3 regions of the Pseudarthrobacter sp. NPDC055928 genome follow, and region 1 is predicted to be linked to each of the others. Evidence: riboswitches for the same ligand, from Rfam matches in the RefSeq annotation. Region 1 holds a riboswitch; each other region holds the start of a gene.

Region 1 (4,404 bases):
TCTACGTACCCGGCGGCTCCATGACGGGAATCTCACGTAAGCTGCCCGACGTCGAACGCAACCGGCTCAAGCGCATCCTCAAGGACCGCCTGCCGGAGCATGCCGGCGTCATCGTCCGCACGGCCGCAGAAGGCGCCTCGGAAGAGGAGCTCACGCACGACATCAACCGTCTGCGCGCCCAGTGGGAGGGCATTGAAAGCCAGTCCACGTCCACGAAGATCCTTGCCCCGGAACTTCTCTACGGCGAACCGGACCTCACCATCAAGGTGGTTCGGGACGTCTTCAACGAGGACTTCTCCAAGCTGATCGTTTCCGGTGAGGAGGCCTGGGACACTATCGAGGCCTACGTCACGTACGTGGCCCCCGATTTGGTGGGCCGCCTGGAAAAGTGGACCAAGGACCAGGACATCTTCGCGGCCTGGCGGATCGACGAGCAGATCCACAAGGCACTCGAACGCAAGGTCTTCCTGCCCTCTGGCGGTTCGCTGGTTATCGACCGAACCGAAGCCATGACCGTGGTGGACGTCAACACCGGCAAGTTCACCGGCAGCGGCGGCAACCTCGAGGAAACGGTCACCAAGAACAACCTCGAAGCTGCCGAAGAAGTTGTACGCCAGTTGCGGCTCCGCGACATCGGCGGCATTATCGTCATCGACTTCATCGACATGGTCCTGGAATCCAACCGCGACCTCGTCCTGCGCCGCATGGTGGAATGCCTGGGCCGCGACCGCACCAAGCACCAGGTGGCAGAAGTAACGTCGCTGGGGCTCGTTCAGATGACGCGCAAGCGCATGGGCACCGGGCTGCTGGAAGTCTTCGGCGAGCAGTGCGAAACCTGTGCCGGCCGCGGCGTGGTCACCCACGACGATCCCGTGGAGCACCGTCGCGCCAACACGGTGGCTGCCGAGCACCACGTACAGCGTACGGACACTCACCGCACGGACACCCCGCGGCCCGACCAGCGCCCGGAAAGCCAGCGGGCCGACAGCCAGCCCGGCGCACGTGGCGACCGCAAGCGCCGCCGTGGACGCGGAGGCGTTCCCTTGGAGGCGGCACCGTCCGCACCGGTCCAGGTCCACACGGTCCACCCGGATCCCAGCGACGCCGAGCGGCACGCCAAGGCTGAGGCCACCAGGCTGGCCCTGGCCAACATCGCCGCGGCGGCGCACGCAGCGCACCTGCACGACGACGAGGTAGCCCACGCTGCTGGAGCCGCGGCGGCCGGAAGCCCTGCTGCAGCGGCAGCACGGACGACGACGGAGCAGGCCCACGCCGCCCCGGCAGCAACAGGCCAGGCACCAACAGGCCAGGCACCGGCAACAGCCCGCCAGCATGACGCCGACGCGTCCGGACGTCCTGCTGCCGTGCTCACTTTCGGCGGTGAGCAGGTGGCGCTGCCGTTCGTGGAGCACGCGGCAGACCAGCCGCAGCAGCCGGCCCTGACGCTCGACAGGCTCGCGGAAGCCTTCGCGCACCTCGGCGAGCCCGCCGTTGCCGCTCCGGAGCCTGCGCAGGCTGCCCCGCAGCCAAGCACCGACGTGCCGCGTGCTGCGGTAGAGGAGAAGGATTACTCAGACCACACCGCTGAGCAGTCCCGTACCCGCAGGCCCCGCCGCAACCGCAGCGCCAGCCGGGCCCAGGGCGCGGCAAACGCAACCTCGGTAGAACACCACGAGGCAACGCACGCAGCAGCCGGCGGCCACTCCCACGCGGCCAAGGCGCCTGAGCCGGCCACAACCGCCGCAGGCGACAAGAAACAGGCAGAGGCGCCAATCATCCTCGGGGTAGGAGTACCTGCTTCCGAGCTCTGATCCTCCGCAAAGGACATCAGCCAGGATGCCCGGACACGACCCTTCGCAGGGGCGCGTCCGGGCATCGCGCGTTAACGGCTTCATGTGACCAGGCCATTTGACGCCGGGCCGGGCACTGAAACGCTAGGCTTGGTTACCGACACGGGGTGCCGCGCAAGGGCCGGCTGAGATCCACACCCGTTGAACCTGTCCGGCTAGCACCGACGAAGGGATGTCTTCCTTGTCTTCAACTACTGTCCTGCCCCCGGCATCTGTACTCAGCCCGGCAGCGCCGGCCCCGGTCCTCCGGGACGTTCCGCGGGTGCTGTCCATCGCAGGGTCCGACCCGTCCGGCGGCGCCGGCATCCAGGCCGACCTGAAAAGCATCGCAGCCCACGGCGGCTACGGGATGGCCGCGATCACCGCGCTGACAGCGCAGAACACTCAGGGCGTCCGCGCGGTGCACGTGCCGCCGGCCGCCTTCCTGGTCCAGCAGTTGGAAGCCGTGAGCGATGACATCACCATTGATGCCGTCAAAATCGGCATGCTGGGCGATGCCGAGGTGGTGGCCGCGGTCCGCAGCTGGCTCGAAAAGGTGCGTCCCGGCGTCGTAGTCCTTGACCCCGTCATGGTGGCTACCAGCGGCGACAGGCTCCTGCAGGCGTCTGCCGAGGCTGCCCTCCGCGGACTGCTCCCGCTGGCGGACCTGATCACGCCCAATCTCGCTGAACTGGCCATGCTGCTCGGAGAGGCCCAGGCCGGCTCCTGGGCAGAAGCGCTGGAACAGGGCCGGCGGTTGGCGGCGGACACCGGCTCCACCATCCTGGTGAAGGGGGGACATCTCGACGGCGCCGCCTGCCCGGATGCCCTCGTCAATACCGGCGGACTGCTTGCCCAGGAAATTGTGGAGGTTCCGGGGGACAGGATCCCCACCCGGAACAGCCACGGGACGGGCTGCTCGCTATCGTCGGCCATGGCAACGGCACAGGCCCGGCTGGGGGACTGGGAGGCGTCACTGCGGCACGTCAAGCCCTGGCTGGCAGGTGCCCTGGAGTCCTCGGGCAGCCTGGACGTCGGTGCGGGAAACGGTCCCGTCCACCACTTCCACCACCTGCAGGCGGCCACAGGGCCTGCCCTGGAACCGTCCCCGCTCGGCGAGGGCGGCTTCGCCGAGCTCCTCCGTGCGGAGGCCACCGCAGACCTCGCCGCCATCTATGAGCTCGAGTTCATCCGGAACCTCGTGGCAGGAAGCCTGCCCGAAAAGCAGTTCGCCTACTACCTGGCCCAGGATGCCATCTACCTCAATGGATACTCACGGGTGCTGGCACGGACCAGCGCCTTGGCCCCCACCGAAGCCGCACAGCTGTTTTGGGCCCGATCAGCCCAGCAATGCCTGGAGGTTGAATCGGAGCTGCATCGGAACTGGCTCAGTACGCGAACCGTGGAGCCCGTCCTCGGTCCTGTCACGAAGTCGTATGTGGACCACCTGCTGGCCGCCTCCGCATCGGGCAGTTACGCGGTGCTGGTGGCAGCGGTCCTGCCCTGCTTCTGGCTCTACGCCGAAGTCGGACAGACCCTCCACGCGCAATTCCTTGCCGCGGGCGCCCCGGCGGACAACCCGTACGCCGAGTGGCTGCGGACGTACGCCGACGAGGACTTCGCGCAGGCCACCCGTACAGCTATTGCCCTGGCAGACGAAGCCGGACGCCGGGGCTCGGAGGACGAGCGTGCTGCCATGGTCGTCGCTTTCAACCAGTCGTGCCGTTTCGAAGTTGATTTCTTCGACGCGCCGCGGCTGCACGCCTGACGCTCCCCGGCCCATCCAGCCGGTACGATAGTCGGGCACGGTTCCGGATTGTCAGTGTTGCGCACGCTTGTGGCGCTTATCACGGACAGCCCGCCGGAACCAGCCTCATTTGCGGCCGAAGGCAAAATTAGCGTATTCTAGATCTTCGGTGCTTACGCCAACACTTGGGTTACGACCCCACGGCGTTGAGGCACAGCGAGAGCCCAGCCAAATATAGGCCCAGGTTCCGCACGCAAATCTAGTAATAAACGTCGAGAGAAGTGAGTTCCCAAGTGGTGTACGCGATTGTCCGCGCAGGCGGCCGCCAAGAGAAGGTTTCCGTTGGAGACTTCGTTACCCTGAACCGCGTCCCCGGTGGAGCCGGCAGCACCATTCAGCTGCCCGCACTGCTCCTGGTAGACGGTGACAAAGTCACCTCCGCCGCTGCGGACCTGGCCAAGGTAACTGTTACGGCTGAGATCCTCAATGACCTCCGTGGTCCGAAGATCGTCATCCAGAAGTTCAAGAACAAGACCGGTTACAAGAAGCGCCAGGGTCACCGTCAGGAACTGACCAAGGTCAAGATCACTGGTATCAAGTAACCTTCGTTACTGTTCAGGTTTTCAGCAGATTCCCCAGAATTTAGAGGCAGGCATTTCAAATGGCACATAAAAAAGGCGCGAGCTCCACTCGCAACGGTCGTGACTCCAACGCCCAGTACCTCGGCGTCAAGCGCTTCGGCGGCCAGGTAGTTTCCGCAGGCGAAATCATCGTCCGCCAGCGTGGCACCCACTTCCACCCGGGCGCCGGCGTAGGCCGTGGCGGCGA
Region 2 (4,404 bases), on a different contig from region 1:
GGGGCGGCGGCCAGATGCACTAGCGGCTTTCCGAGCCGGCCCATGTAGAGGCCACCGTCCTGTTCGGCCACCACGTCCAGGCCCAGTGCGCGCTGGTAGTAGTCAGTCATGAGCTTCATGTCGCCGACCTTCAGCATCACCGTGCCCATGGTGAGCTCGGCAGGTAGAAGGTCCTGGCTGGTGGATTCTGCGGTCATCGAAAACTCCCGGTCCAACGGCCGCCGGATCTCGGAGGCCTCTACTCTTCTAAATTACTTGAAGCTTCAATTTATTCCCAGCTGTACGATGCGTGATCTTCAACGGTCAGCGGATCACCTCGCCCCGCAACACGACGTGCCGGAGCGTGGCGACAGTGGAGGGGACGCGCCGGGGGTCTTCCCCGCACAACACCACATCGGCGCTGGCACCCTCGGAGATCCCCTCAGCGCCGAGCCACGTCCGCGCACCCCAGCAAGCAGCATCCAGGGCCGCCGCAGGAGGGAGGCCTGCCCGGTGCAGTGCCAGGATTTCGTCGGCGATCCGTCCGTGCCGGATGACGCTGCCCGCATCTGTCCCGGCATAGATTCGCACACCCGCTGCGAAGGCTTCGTACACGCGCTCGTACCTGCGTTCCCACAGCGCGTGCATGTGCTCGGCGTACCGCGGGAATTTCGCTTCGGCCTGGCGGGCGATGTCCGGGAAGGTGTCGATGTTGATCAGCGTCGGAACGATGGGGACACCCTGGGCGGCGAGCCGGGGAACGTGCCGGGGCAGCAATCCAGTGGCGTGCTCGATGCAGTCGATGCCGGCGTCGAGCATCTGGTCAAGGGTGGCTTCGGCGAAGCAGTGCGCGGTCACCCGTGCGCCCTCGTCGTGGGCCGCCTGCACGGCATCGCGGACGACGGCGTCGGGAAACGACGGTGCGAGGTCTCCGGCGTCGCGGTCAATCCAGTCCCCCACGAGCTTGACCCAGCCGTCGCCGGCCCTCGCCTGCTTCCGCACGGCCTCCACCAGGCCGTCCGGCTCCACCTCGACGGCGAAATCCCGCAGGTAGCGCCGGGACCGGGCAATATGCCGCCCGGCGCGGATAAGCCTGGGCATGTCGTGACGCTGCTGCAGCCAACGCGTGTCGCTTGCCGCCCCGGCATCACGGACCAGGAGCGTGCCTGCGTCGCGGTCGGTGCGGGCCTGTTCTTCAGCCATCGCATCCGGGACGACGCCGCCGGGTCCCAGGCCAACGTGGCAGTGGGCATCAACGAACCCGGGAAGGACCCAGCCCCCAAGCACAGCATCGGGGGACGTGGGGGGCCTGTGGAACGTGAGACGGCCGTCGACGGACCAGAGGCCCCGCCGTTCCTCATTCGGTCCGGTGAGCACTGTTCCGCTGAATTCGATGATTCCGGCCATGGCAACAGCCTAATCCGCGGAAGAGCCCGCCCACGTCACGGTCAGGAGTGCCCTCCCGCACCTGTGGTAGCTTCATCTAGACCACACGGGAGCCCTTGCAGGGGCTGAGATCAGGCTGACGCAGCCTGCGACCGTTGAACCTGTCCGGGTAATGCCGGCGAAGGAAGTGAGTATTCATTGAGTACACCAGAAACACGGCTGATTGCTGCCCAAAATGAGACGGCCAAGGGGAAAGCCGGCACTGAAACCCAGTCGCTGAAATCCCATTCGTTGGCGTTCATCAGTGACGAGGCCACCGGAATCCGGGTTCCGGTAACGGAAATTGCGCTGGAACCATCGCCCAACGGCGAGGCGAACGGCCCTTTCCGGACCTACCGCACCGCCGGCCCTGGAAGTGATCCGGTAGTGGGCCTGGACCCGTTCCGCTCGGAATGGATCGCGGCCCGTGGCGACACCGAGCCCTACAGCGGCCGGGAACGGAACCTGCTCGACGACGGCAAGTCGGCAGTCCGCCGCGGCGCAGCCTCCGCAGAGTGGAAGGGAGCACAGCCGGTGCCCCGCCGCGCCGTCGACGGCCGGACAGTCACCCAGATGCACTACGCAAAGCAGGGTGTCATCACCCCGGAAATGCAGTTCGTTGCCCTCCGCGAAAACTGTGACGTGGAACTGGTCCGCAGCGAAGTGGCGGCGGGCCGCGCCATCATCCCCAACAACATCAACCACCCGGAATCCGAGCCGATGATCATCGGCAAGGCCTTCCTGGTCAAGATCAACGCCAATATCGGCAACTCGGCTGTGACAAGTTCCATCGCCGAGGAAGTGGACAAACTGCAGTGGGCAACCCAGTGGGGAGCCGACACCGTGATGGACCTGTCCACCGGCGATGACATCCACACCACGCGTGAATGGATCATCCGCAACTCCCCCGTCCCCATCGGCACGGTGCCCATCTACCAGGCGCTGGAGAAGGTCAATGGCGAGGCCAACAAGCTGACGTGGGAGATCTTCCGTGACACCGTGATTGAGCAGTGCGAGCAGGGCGTGGACTACATGACCATCCACGCCGGAGTGCTGCTGCGCTACGTGCCGCTGACGGCCAACCGTGTCACCGGCATCGTTTCCCGTGGCGGTTCCATCATGGCCGGCTGGTGCCTCGCGCATCACCAGGAGAACTTCCTGTACACCCACTTCGACGAGCTGTGCGAAATTTTCGCCAAATACGACGTCGCTTTCTCCCTCGGCGACGGGCTGCGCCCGGGAGCGACGGCGGACGCCAACGATGCCGCCCAGTTCGCCGAGCTGGATACGCTGGCTGAACTGACGCAGCGCGCCTGGGAATTCGACGTGCAGGTGATGGTGGAAGGACCCGGCCACGTACCGTTCCACCTTGTCCGGGAGAATGTGGAACGCCAGCAGGAGCTCTGCAAGGGGGCCCCGTTCTACACCCTCGGACCGCTGGTCACGGACATAGCACCCGGCTACGACCACATCACCTCCGCCATCGGGGCCACCGAGATCGCCCGCTACGGCACCGCCATGCTCTGCTACGTCACGCCTAAGGAGCACCTCGGCCTGCCCAACAAGGACGATGTGAAGACGGGTGTGATCACCTACAAGATCGCGGCCCACGCCGCCGACCTGGCCAAGGGCCACCCCGGCGCCCATGAGCGGGACGACGCCCTGTCAAAGGCGCGGTTCGAGTTCCGCTGGCGGGACCAGTTCGCACTGTCCCTGGACCCGGTCACTGCGGAAGCCTTCCACGACGAAACGCTGCCCGCCGAGCCGGCCAAAACCGCCCACTTCTGTTCCATGTGCGGCCCCAAGTTCTGCTCCATGAGGATCAGCCAGGACATCCGGGATGAGTACGGCTCGGCTGAATCCCAGGCAGCCCTGGCGGAGATGGCGGCCGGGATGCGAGAAAAGAGCGAGGAGTTCCTCGCGGCAGGCGGGAAGGTTTACCTGCCTGACCTGGAGGTGCCTTCGCGCTAACGCGTCAGGAGGCCCGGGCTGACCGGCCGCGGCTGACGTCGCCCACGAACGCCCGGATGGCGTGATCGCCTTCCGCCGAATCCTGGGGCCGGTGCCCGCCCGCAGCAATGCGGTGCAGGGCACCGGTTTCGCGGAGGTATCCGGCGATCTCTTCATACAGCGGCTCCCAGCCGCCGGTCAGCACCAGCGTTGGCACGCCCGGGACGATATGCAGCGGCGCCTCCCAGGCCGGGGCCTGCAGCCGGAGCCGCCGGGCGGAGCGTCGTTCCTCCTGGGTGGCGGGCTCCTGGAGATCTGCAGCATAGACGCGGCGGACGAACTCCCGTTGGAAATCCTCGTCACTCAGCTGGTGGCGGACATCAAAGAGGGGCTGCATGAGCTCCCGGTGCGCCGCCGTCGCCGGCAGTTCCGCGGTCAACGACAGGCAGGCCGGCTCCACAAGCGTCAGCGAATACACCAGGTCGGGGCGCTCGACGGCGGCCATCATGGCGGAGATCGCCCCTTGGGAATGCGCCACAACGTGGCCACCGGCGGCGCCCCTGCCGTCGTCGGCGAGGGATCTCAAAACGATGGCGGTGTCCTCCGCAAAGGAGGACTCGACCGGTTCAGCAACAGAGTCAAAGCCGTGGCGCCGGAGAAACAGGGCGTCGTAGGTCAGTGCCATGCCGTGCTGCCGGGGCCAGGCTGCCGAGCCGAAGCTTCCGGCGCCGTGCACGAACACTACCCGCTGCTTGAACATGACCCAACCCTATTCCACGGCTCCGACATCCCAACTGGGTAGCAGCAAGTGTCGTTTTGAGCGCTCATAACGACATCTGCTGCTACCCAGTTGGGCGATGCGATTACTTGCCGAGGAACTTGTCGAAGCCCTTGGGCAGGTTCAGCTGCGAAGGATCGAAGTCACCGGACTGCTGGCCAAACGCCGCACCCGTGGGGAGCGCCTTGGCCGCTCCGGCGCGCCGCGCCTCGGCGTCCTTGAGCTCCTGGGCTGCCTTGGCCGGGTTACCGGAGCGGGCCTTCTTCTTCGGG
Region 3 (4,404 bases), on a different contig from region 1:
AACACACGGTTGTACCGCCAGTCGAGGTCCGGGTGGTGGTTTTGTTCTTCGGCGAGGCGTCCGACGTCGGCTATCAGCTGCGAGGCCGCGGCCGCCGTCGGCGTTTTAAACACAGTCACGAACCCGCCGAGGCGGTACCGCCAGTCCGGGAGGCCAGCCAGCGCTTCATCGATGGCTGACCTGCTGAGTGTGTCTTCAGTGCCCGCCACGGCTGGCTCCTCGGGTTGATCCTTGAGGGCACGCCCGGTGGCCGGCCGCGGCGGCAACGGGTCAGAGGAACTCTGCCCGGCCTTCCATGGCTGAGGATGCCAGGGCATGCTCACGGCGCGGTATCCGCCCGGCCGCTTTCGCCAGCCTACCGGCGATCACAGCGTGTTTGAAGGCCTCCCCCATGAGTGCCGGGTTCTGGGCGCGGGTGACAGCGGTAGCCAGCAGGACGGCGTCGCAACCCAGTTCCATGGCAAGGGCAGCGTCCGAGGCAGTCCCTATGCCGGCGTCCAGCACCACGGGCACCGATGCGCGGGACACGATGAGTTCGATGTTGTGCGGGTTGAGGATGCCCAGCCCGGTGCCGATGGGCGATCCCAGTGGCATGACCGCCGTCGCGCCGATGTTTTCGAGCCGCAGGGCCAGGACGGGGTCGTCATTGGTGTAGGCGAACACCTTGAAGCCCCGGTTGACGAGCTGTTCAGTCGCGTCCACGAGCTCAACGGCGTCCGGCAGGAGGGTCTGTTCGTCGGCGATGACCTCAAGCTTGACCCAGTCTGTTTCCAGCGCCTCGCGGGCCAGTTCAGCCGTCATCACGGCATCCCGCGCAGTGAAGCAGCCGGCAGTGTTGGGCAGGACCCGGATGCCATGGTCCAGCAGGAGCTGGAAGAGGGAGCCGGTTTCGGCTGGCGAGTATCGCCGCATGGCGACGGTGGTCAGCTCCGTCCCGGAGGCCAGCAGGGCCGCGCCCAGCCCATCAAGGCTTGGCGCGCCGCCGGTGCCCATGATCAGGCGGGAGCCGAGCTCCACGCCGTCGATCACGAGCGCGTCCGGGTGCCCGGTCGGGTTAACGGTATTGATGGTTTCGGTCATGGTTCAGCCTCCCTGGACTGCTGTGACCAGTTCGACGTCGTCACCTTCGGCGAGTGCCGTGACGTACCACTGGCTGCGGGGTACTACTTCGGAGTTGTGTGCCACTGCCACACCCAGTTTTTGCCCGTCGGTGGCCTGCCCGTTCGCAGCCAGGGGACGGCCAGTGACCTGGCTGACCAGGGTGGTAATTGACGCGCCGTCGGACACGCTGTGCTGCGAACCATTGAGGGTGATGTTCATGCTGTTTCCTTGGTGGGTTGGAGGATGGCGGCGCGGCGTGTGGAGAATCTGGCCGGACTGAACGGGAGCCAGCGCGGGTCTGTACGTCCATCCATGAGGTCCCGGCAGATGGCGGCGGCTGCAGGTGTCAACAGCACACCGTGGCGGAAAAAACCCGTCGCCACGATCAGGCCATCCACCGGTCCGTGGTTCCCTGGGAGGTGGACGCGGCCCAGCAATGGAGCGTTATCCGGCGTAGCAGGACGCGCCCGGGCTGTACTTTCCAGCAGTTCCAGCTCGGCGACCGCCGGCACCAGGACCTGGGCATCGCGAAGCAGCTGGTAGACGCCGCCTGCCGAGACGCCGCCAGCCGACGTTCCTGTGCCGTCCTGGCGGCGCTCCGGACTGGATGCTGCCAACGCGTCCTCGCGCTGGGTGGCACCGATGACCACAGTGCCGTCACGCCTTGGAACGATGTAGACGGGAACACCGTGGACCAGTCCGCGGACAGTGGCGGTGACCAGAGGGCGGAGATGCTCCGGGACGCGCAGCCGGAGAATGTCGCCGTGCACGGGGCGCAGCGGCAGCTGGAGTCCATCGGGCAGCCCGCCCAACGACGCCGCTCCAAGCCCGTTGGCCACGATGGTTTCGCTGGCGGTCACCGATCCCCCACCGGCCAGCCGGACACCGGCGACCCGGCCGTCTTTCCAGGCCAGCGACGACGCACGGTCGGCAACGGCGAATCCGTGTTCGGCTCCTGCGACGGCGGATCCTGAATCCTCCCTGTGGCTGGCCAAAGCCTCCCGCAGGCACGCCACCAGCTTCCGCGGGTCCACCTGGTGGTCAGCGGGAATGTCCAGGGCGCAGGAGATCGCGGGGCTCAGGAGGGCTTCGCGGCTGCGGGCCTCGCGCACCGTCAGTGGTTCAACGTCCAGCCCTTGGGCCCGCTGGACTGATCGGAGGTCCATCAGCGCACGGCGGTCGGCTGCGTCCGCGCCGATGGCCAGCGTGGGGGTGGGCAGGTACCCTGCATCGCCGGGAACGTCCCGGGCCAGGTCCGCCGCGAAGGCCGGCCACAGCCGGGACGATTCAAGCATCAGCTCCAGGAGTTCTTCCTCCTGGTAGTGCAACTCACTTACCGGGGCGAGCATGCCTGCCGCAGCCCAGGTGGCGCCGGAACCGGGGGCATCATCAATCACAACCACAGAACGGCCCGAGCGCCTGGCTTCCCAGGCTATACCGTGCCCGATCACACCCCCGCCGATAACGGCGACGTCAGCAGAGAGGTCGGCGAGAGCGTCACTGGGAGCGCCGGCGGACGGAATGCCGGTTGGCGGTATCATGTGGTTCCTTCCCTACGCCGGTACTAGCCGGATCAGGTCAAGCGGTCGGCTCTGACGCCCTCTCAGCCCGGCGCTTTATGACAGCTGCCGCGGGCTCCCGCAGTACCTGCCCAGTTTAGAGGAACTACTCTGGTTTCCATGAACGCAGCCCTTCCTGACAGCACTGCCGTCGTCAACAGCACCTTCCTTTCCACCAGCCATGCTGAGGCCCTGGGCGGTGCCCGGCTGTACCTGTGCACGGATGCCCGTAAGGACCGCGGTGACTTCGCCGGGTTTGTTGATGCGGCCTTCGCCGGGGGCGTGGACATCATCCAGCTCCGCGACAAGACGATTGAGGCAGCAGAGGAGCTGGACCTGCTGGCAGTACTGAAGGAGTCCGCCCTGCGCCATGGACGGCTATGGGCGGTCAATGACCGGGCCGACGTCGCGGTGCTCTCAGGTGCCCCGGTGTTCCATATTGGCCAGAAGGACCTGCCGCTGAAGGCTGCACGCACCTTGTTGAACGGCAATGCAGCCATCGGTCTGTCCACCCACACCACCTCACAGATCGACGGCGCGGTCTCGGCCTCGGCCGCCGTCACAGCCGCACCCACCGGGCTGGACTATTTCTGTGTTGGCCCGGTCTGGGCCACCCCCACCAAGCCCGGCCGGGCCGCCGTCGGGCTCGACCTCCTCAGGTACGCCGCGGGCGCAGTCAAACAGGCGGCGTCCGTGCCCGGCGTGGCAGAGGTACCCTGGTTCGCCATTGGGGGCGTGGACCTTGGCAACGTAGAGCAGGTGGTGGAAGCGGGCGCCCGCCGGATCGTTGTGGTCCGGGCCATCACCGAAGCCGCCGATCCCGCAGAGGCCGCCGCGGCACTGCTTCGGGCCCTGGACGCCGCCGGCTCCTAGGCCTTCGGCCCCAAAGAGGGGATGGCGTGCATAATCAGCGAAAATCGGGCTAACCTGAATTTCGTGTCACATCATCGGCTGGCCCCAAATGTCCACGAGCACACCAATGCCCTCGAGGAGGCACTGAGTGCGCTGCGGACCGAGCTGGAGCTACCGGGCGACTACCCTGCCGACGCCGTCCGAGATGCGGAAGCCGCTGTCTCCTCAAGGCAACTGCCTGATGCCGACCTGACAGGCATTGATTTCCTCACTATTGATCCTGAGTCCTCCACCGATCTAGACCAGGCCCTGTTTATTGAGCGCGCCGGTAGCGGCTATCGAGTCCTCTACGCCATCGCAGATGTACCCGCATTCGTGGTGCCCGGCGGGCCGCTGGACGCCGAGACCCGCCGCCGGGGACAGACGTTCTACGCGCCCGACGGCCGCATCCCCCTTCATCCGGAGGTCATCAGCGAGGGGGCCGGCAGCCTCCTGGCAGGCCAGCTCTGCTCTGCCTTTGTGTGGGACTTCCACCTGGACCAGGCTGCCCAGGTCACGTCCGTTTCGGTCCAAAGGGCACGGGTCCGCAGCAGGGCCAAGCTCAGCTACAAGGGCGCCCAGGCTGAACTCGACGCCGGAACGGCCTCGCCGGTGTTGGAGCTCCTTAAGGAAGTGGGCCTCAAGCGTGTTGAGCTGGAGCGGGAACGCGATGGCGCGAGCCTGAACATGCCTGAGCAGGAGATCGTGCAGCTTCCCGACGGCGGCTACCGGATCGCCGCTGCTCCCCAGCTCCCGGTCGAGGACTGGAACGCCCAGATATCGCTCATGACAGGAATGGCTGCGGCCACCCTGATGCTTGAGGGCAAAGTCGGCATCCTGCGGACCATGCCCG

The links. Region 1 has a riboswitch for thiamine pyrophosphate ahead of ACFC25_RS15450 (bifunctional hydroxymethylpyrimidine kinase/phosphomethylpyrimidine kinase). Riboswitches for the same ligand answer to the same signal wherever they lie in the genome.
Region 2: it holds a riboswitch for thiamine pyrophosphate, as region 1 does, so the genes downstream of both, thiC (phosphomethylpyrimidine synthase ThiC) here and ACFC25_RS15450 (bifunctional hydroxymethylpyrimidine kinase/phosphomethylpyrimidine kinase) in region 1, are expected to answer to the same signal.
Region 3: it holds a riboswitch for thiamine pyrophosphate, as region 1 does, so the genes downstream of both, thiO (glycine oxidase ThiO) here and ACFC25_RS15450 (bifunctional hydroxymethylpyrimidine kinase/phosphomethylpyrimidine kinase) in region 1, are expected to answer to the same signal.

The regions. Positions count from the first base shown of each region.
Region 1 covers NZ_JBHJZH010000012.1:99,869-104,272, reverse strand. Annotated here, with positions in the region: gene ACFC25_RS15455 (Rne/Rng family ribonuclease) at 1-1,811, shown strand, start outside; TPP riboswitch at 1,944-2,040, shown strand; gene ACFC25_RS15450 (bifunctional hydroxymethylpyrimidine kinase/phosphomethylpyrimidine kinase) at 2,023-3,597, shown strand; gene rplU (50S ribosomal protein L21) at 3,870-4,178, shown strand; gene rpmA (50S ribosomal protein L27) at 4,238-4,404, shown strand, end outside.
Region 2 covers NZ_JBHJZH010000002.1:18,801-23,204, forward strand. Annotated here, with positions in the region: gene ACFC25_RS03200 (VOC family protein) at 1-197, opposite strand, end outside; gene ACFC25_RS03205 (amidohydrolase family protein) at 304-1,386, opposite strand; TPP riboswitch at 1,462-1,569, shown strand; gene thiC (phosphomethylpyrimidine synthase ThiC) at 1,564-3,375, shown strand; gene ACFC25_RS03215 (alpha/beta fold hydrolase) at 3,380-4,114, opposite strand; gene ffh (signal recognition particle protein) at 4,218-4,404, opposite strand, start outside.
Region 3 covers NZ_JBHJZH010000002.1:395,755-400,158, forward strand. Annotated here, with positions in the region: gene ACFC25_RS05030 (4a-hydroxytetrahydrobiopterin dehydratase) at 1-209, opposite strand, end outside; gene ACFC25_RS05035 (thiazole synthase) at 271-1,080, opposite strand; gene thiS (sulfur carrier protein ThiS) at 1,084-1,320, opposite strand; gene thiO (glycine oxidase ThiO) at 1,317-2,642, opposite strand; TPP riboswitch at 2,634-2,753, opposite strand; gene thiE (thiamine phosphate synthase) at 2,781-3,533, shown strand; gene ACFC25_RS05055 (RNB domain-containing ribonuclease) at 3,597-4,404, shown strand, end outside.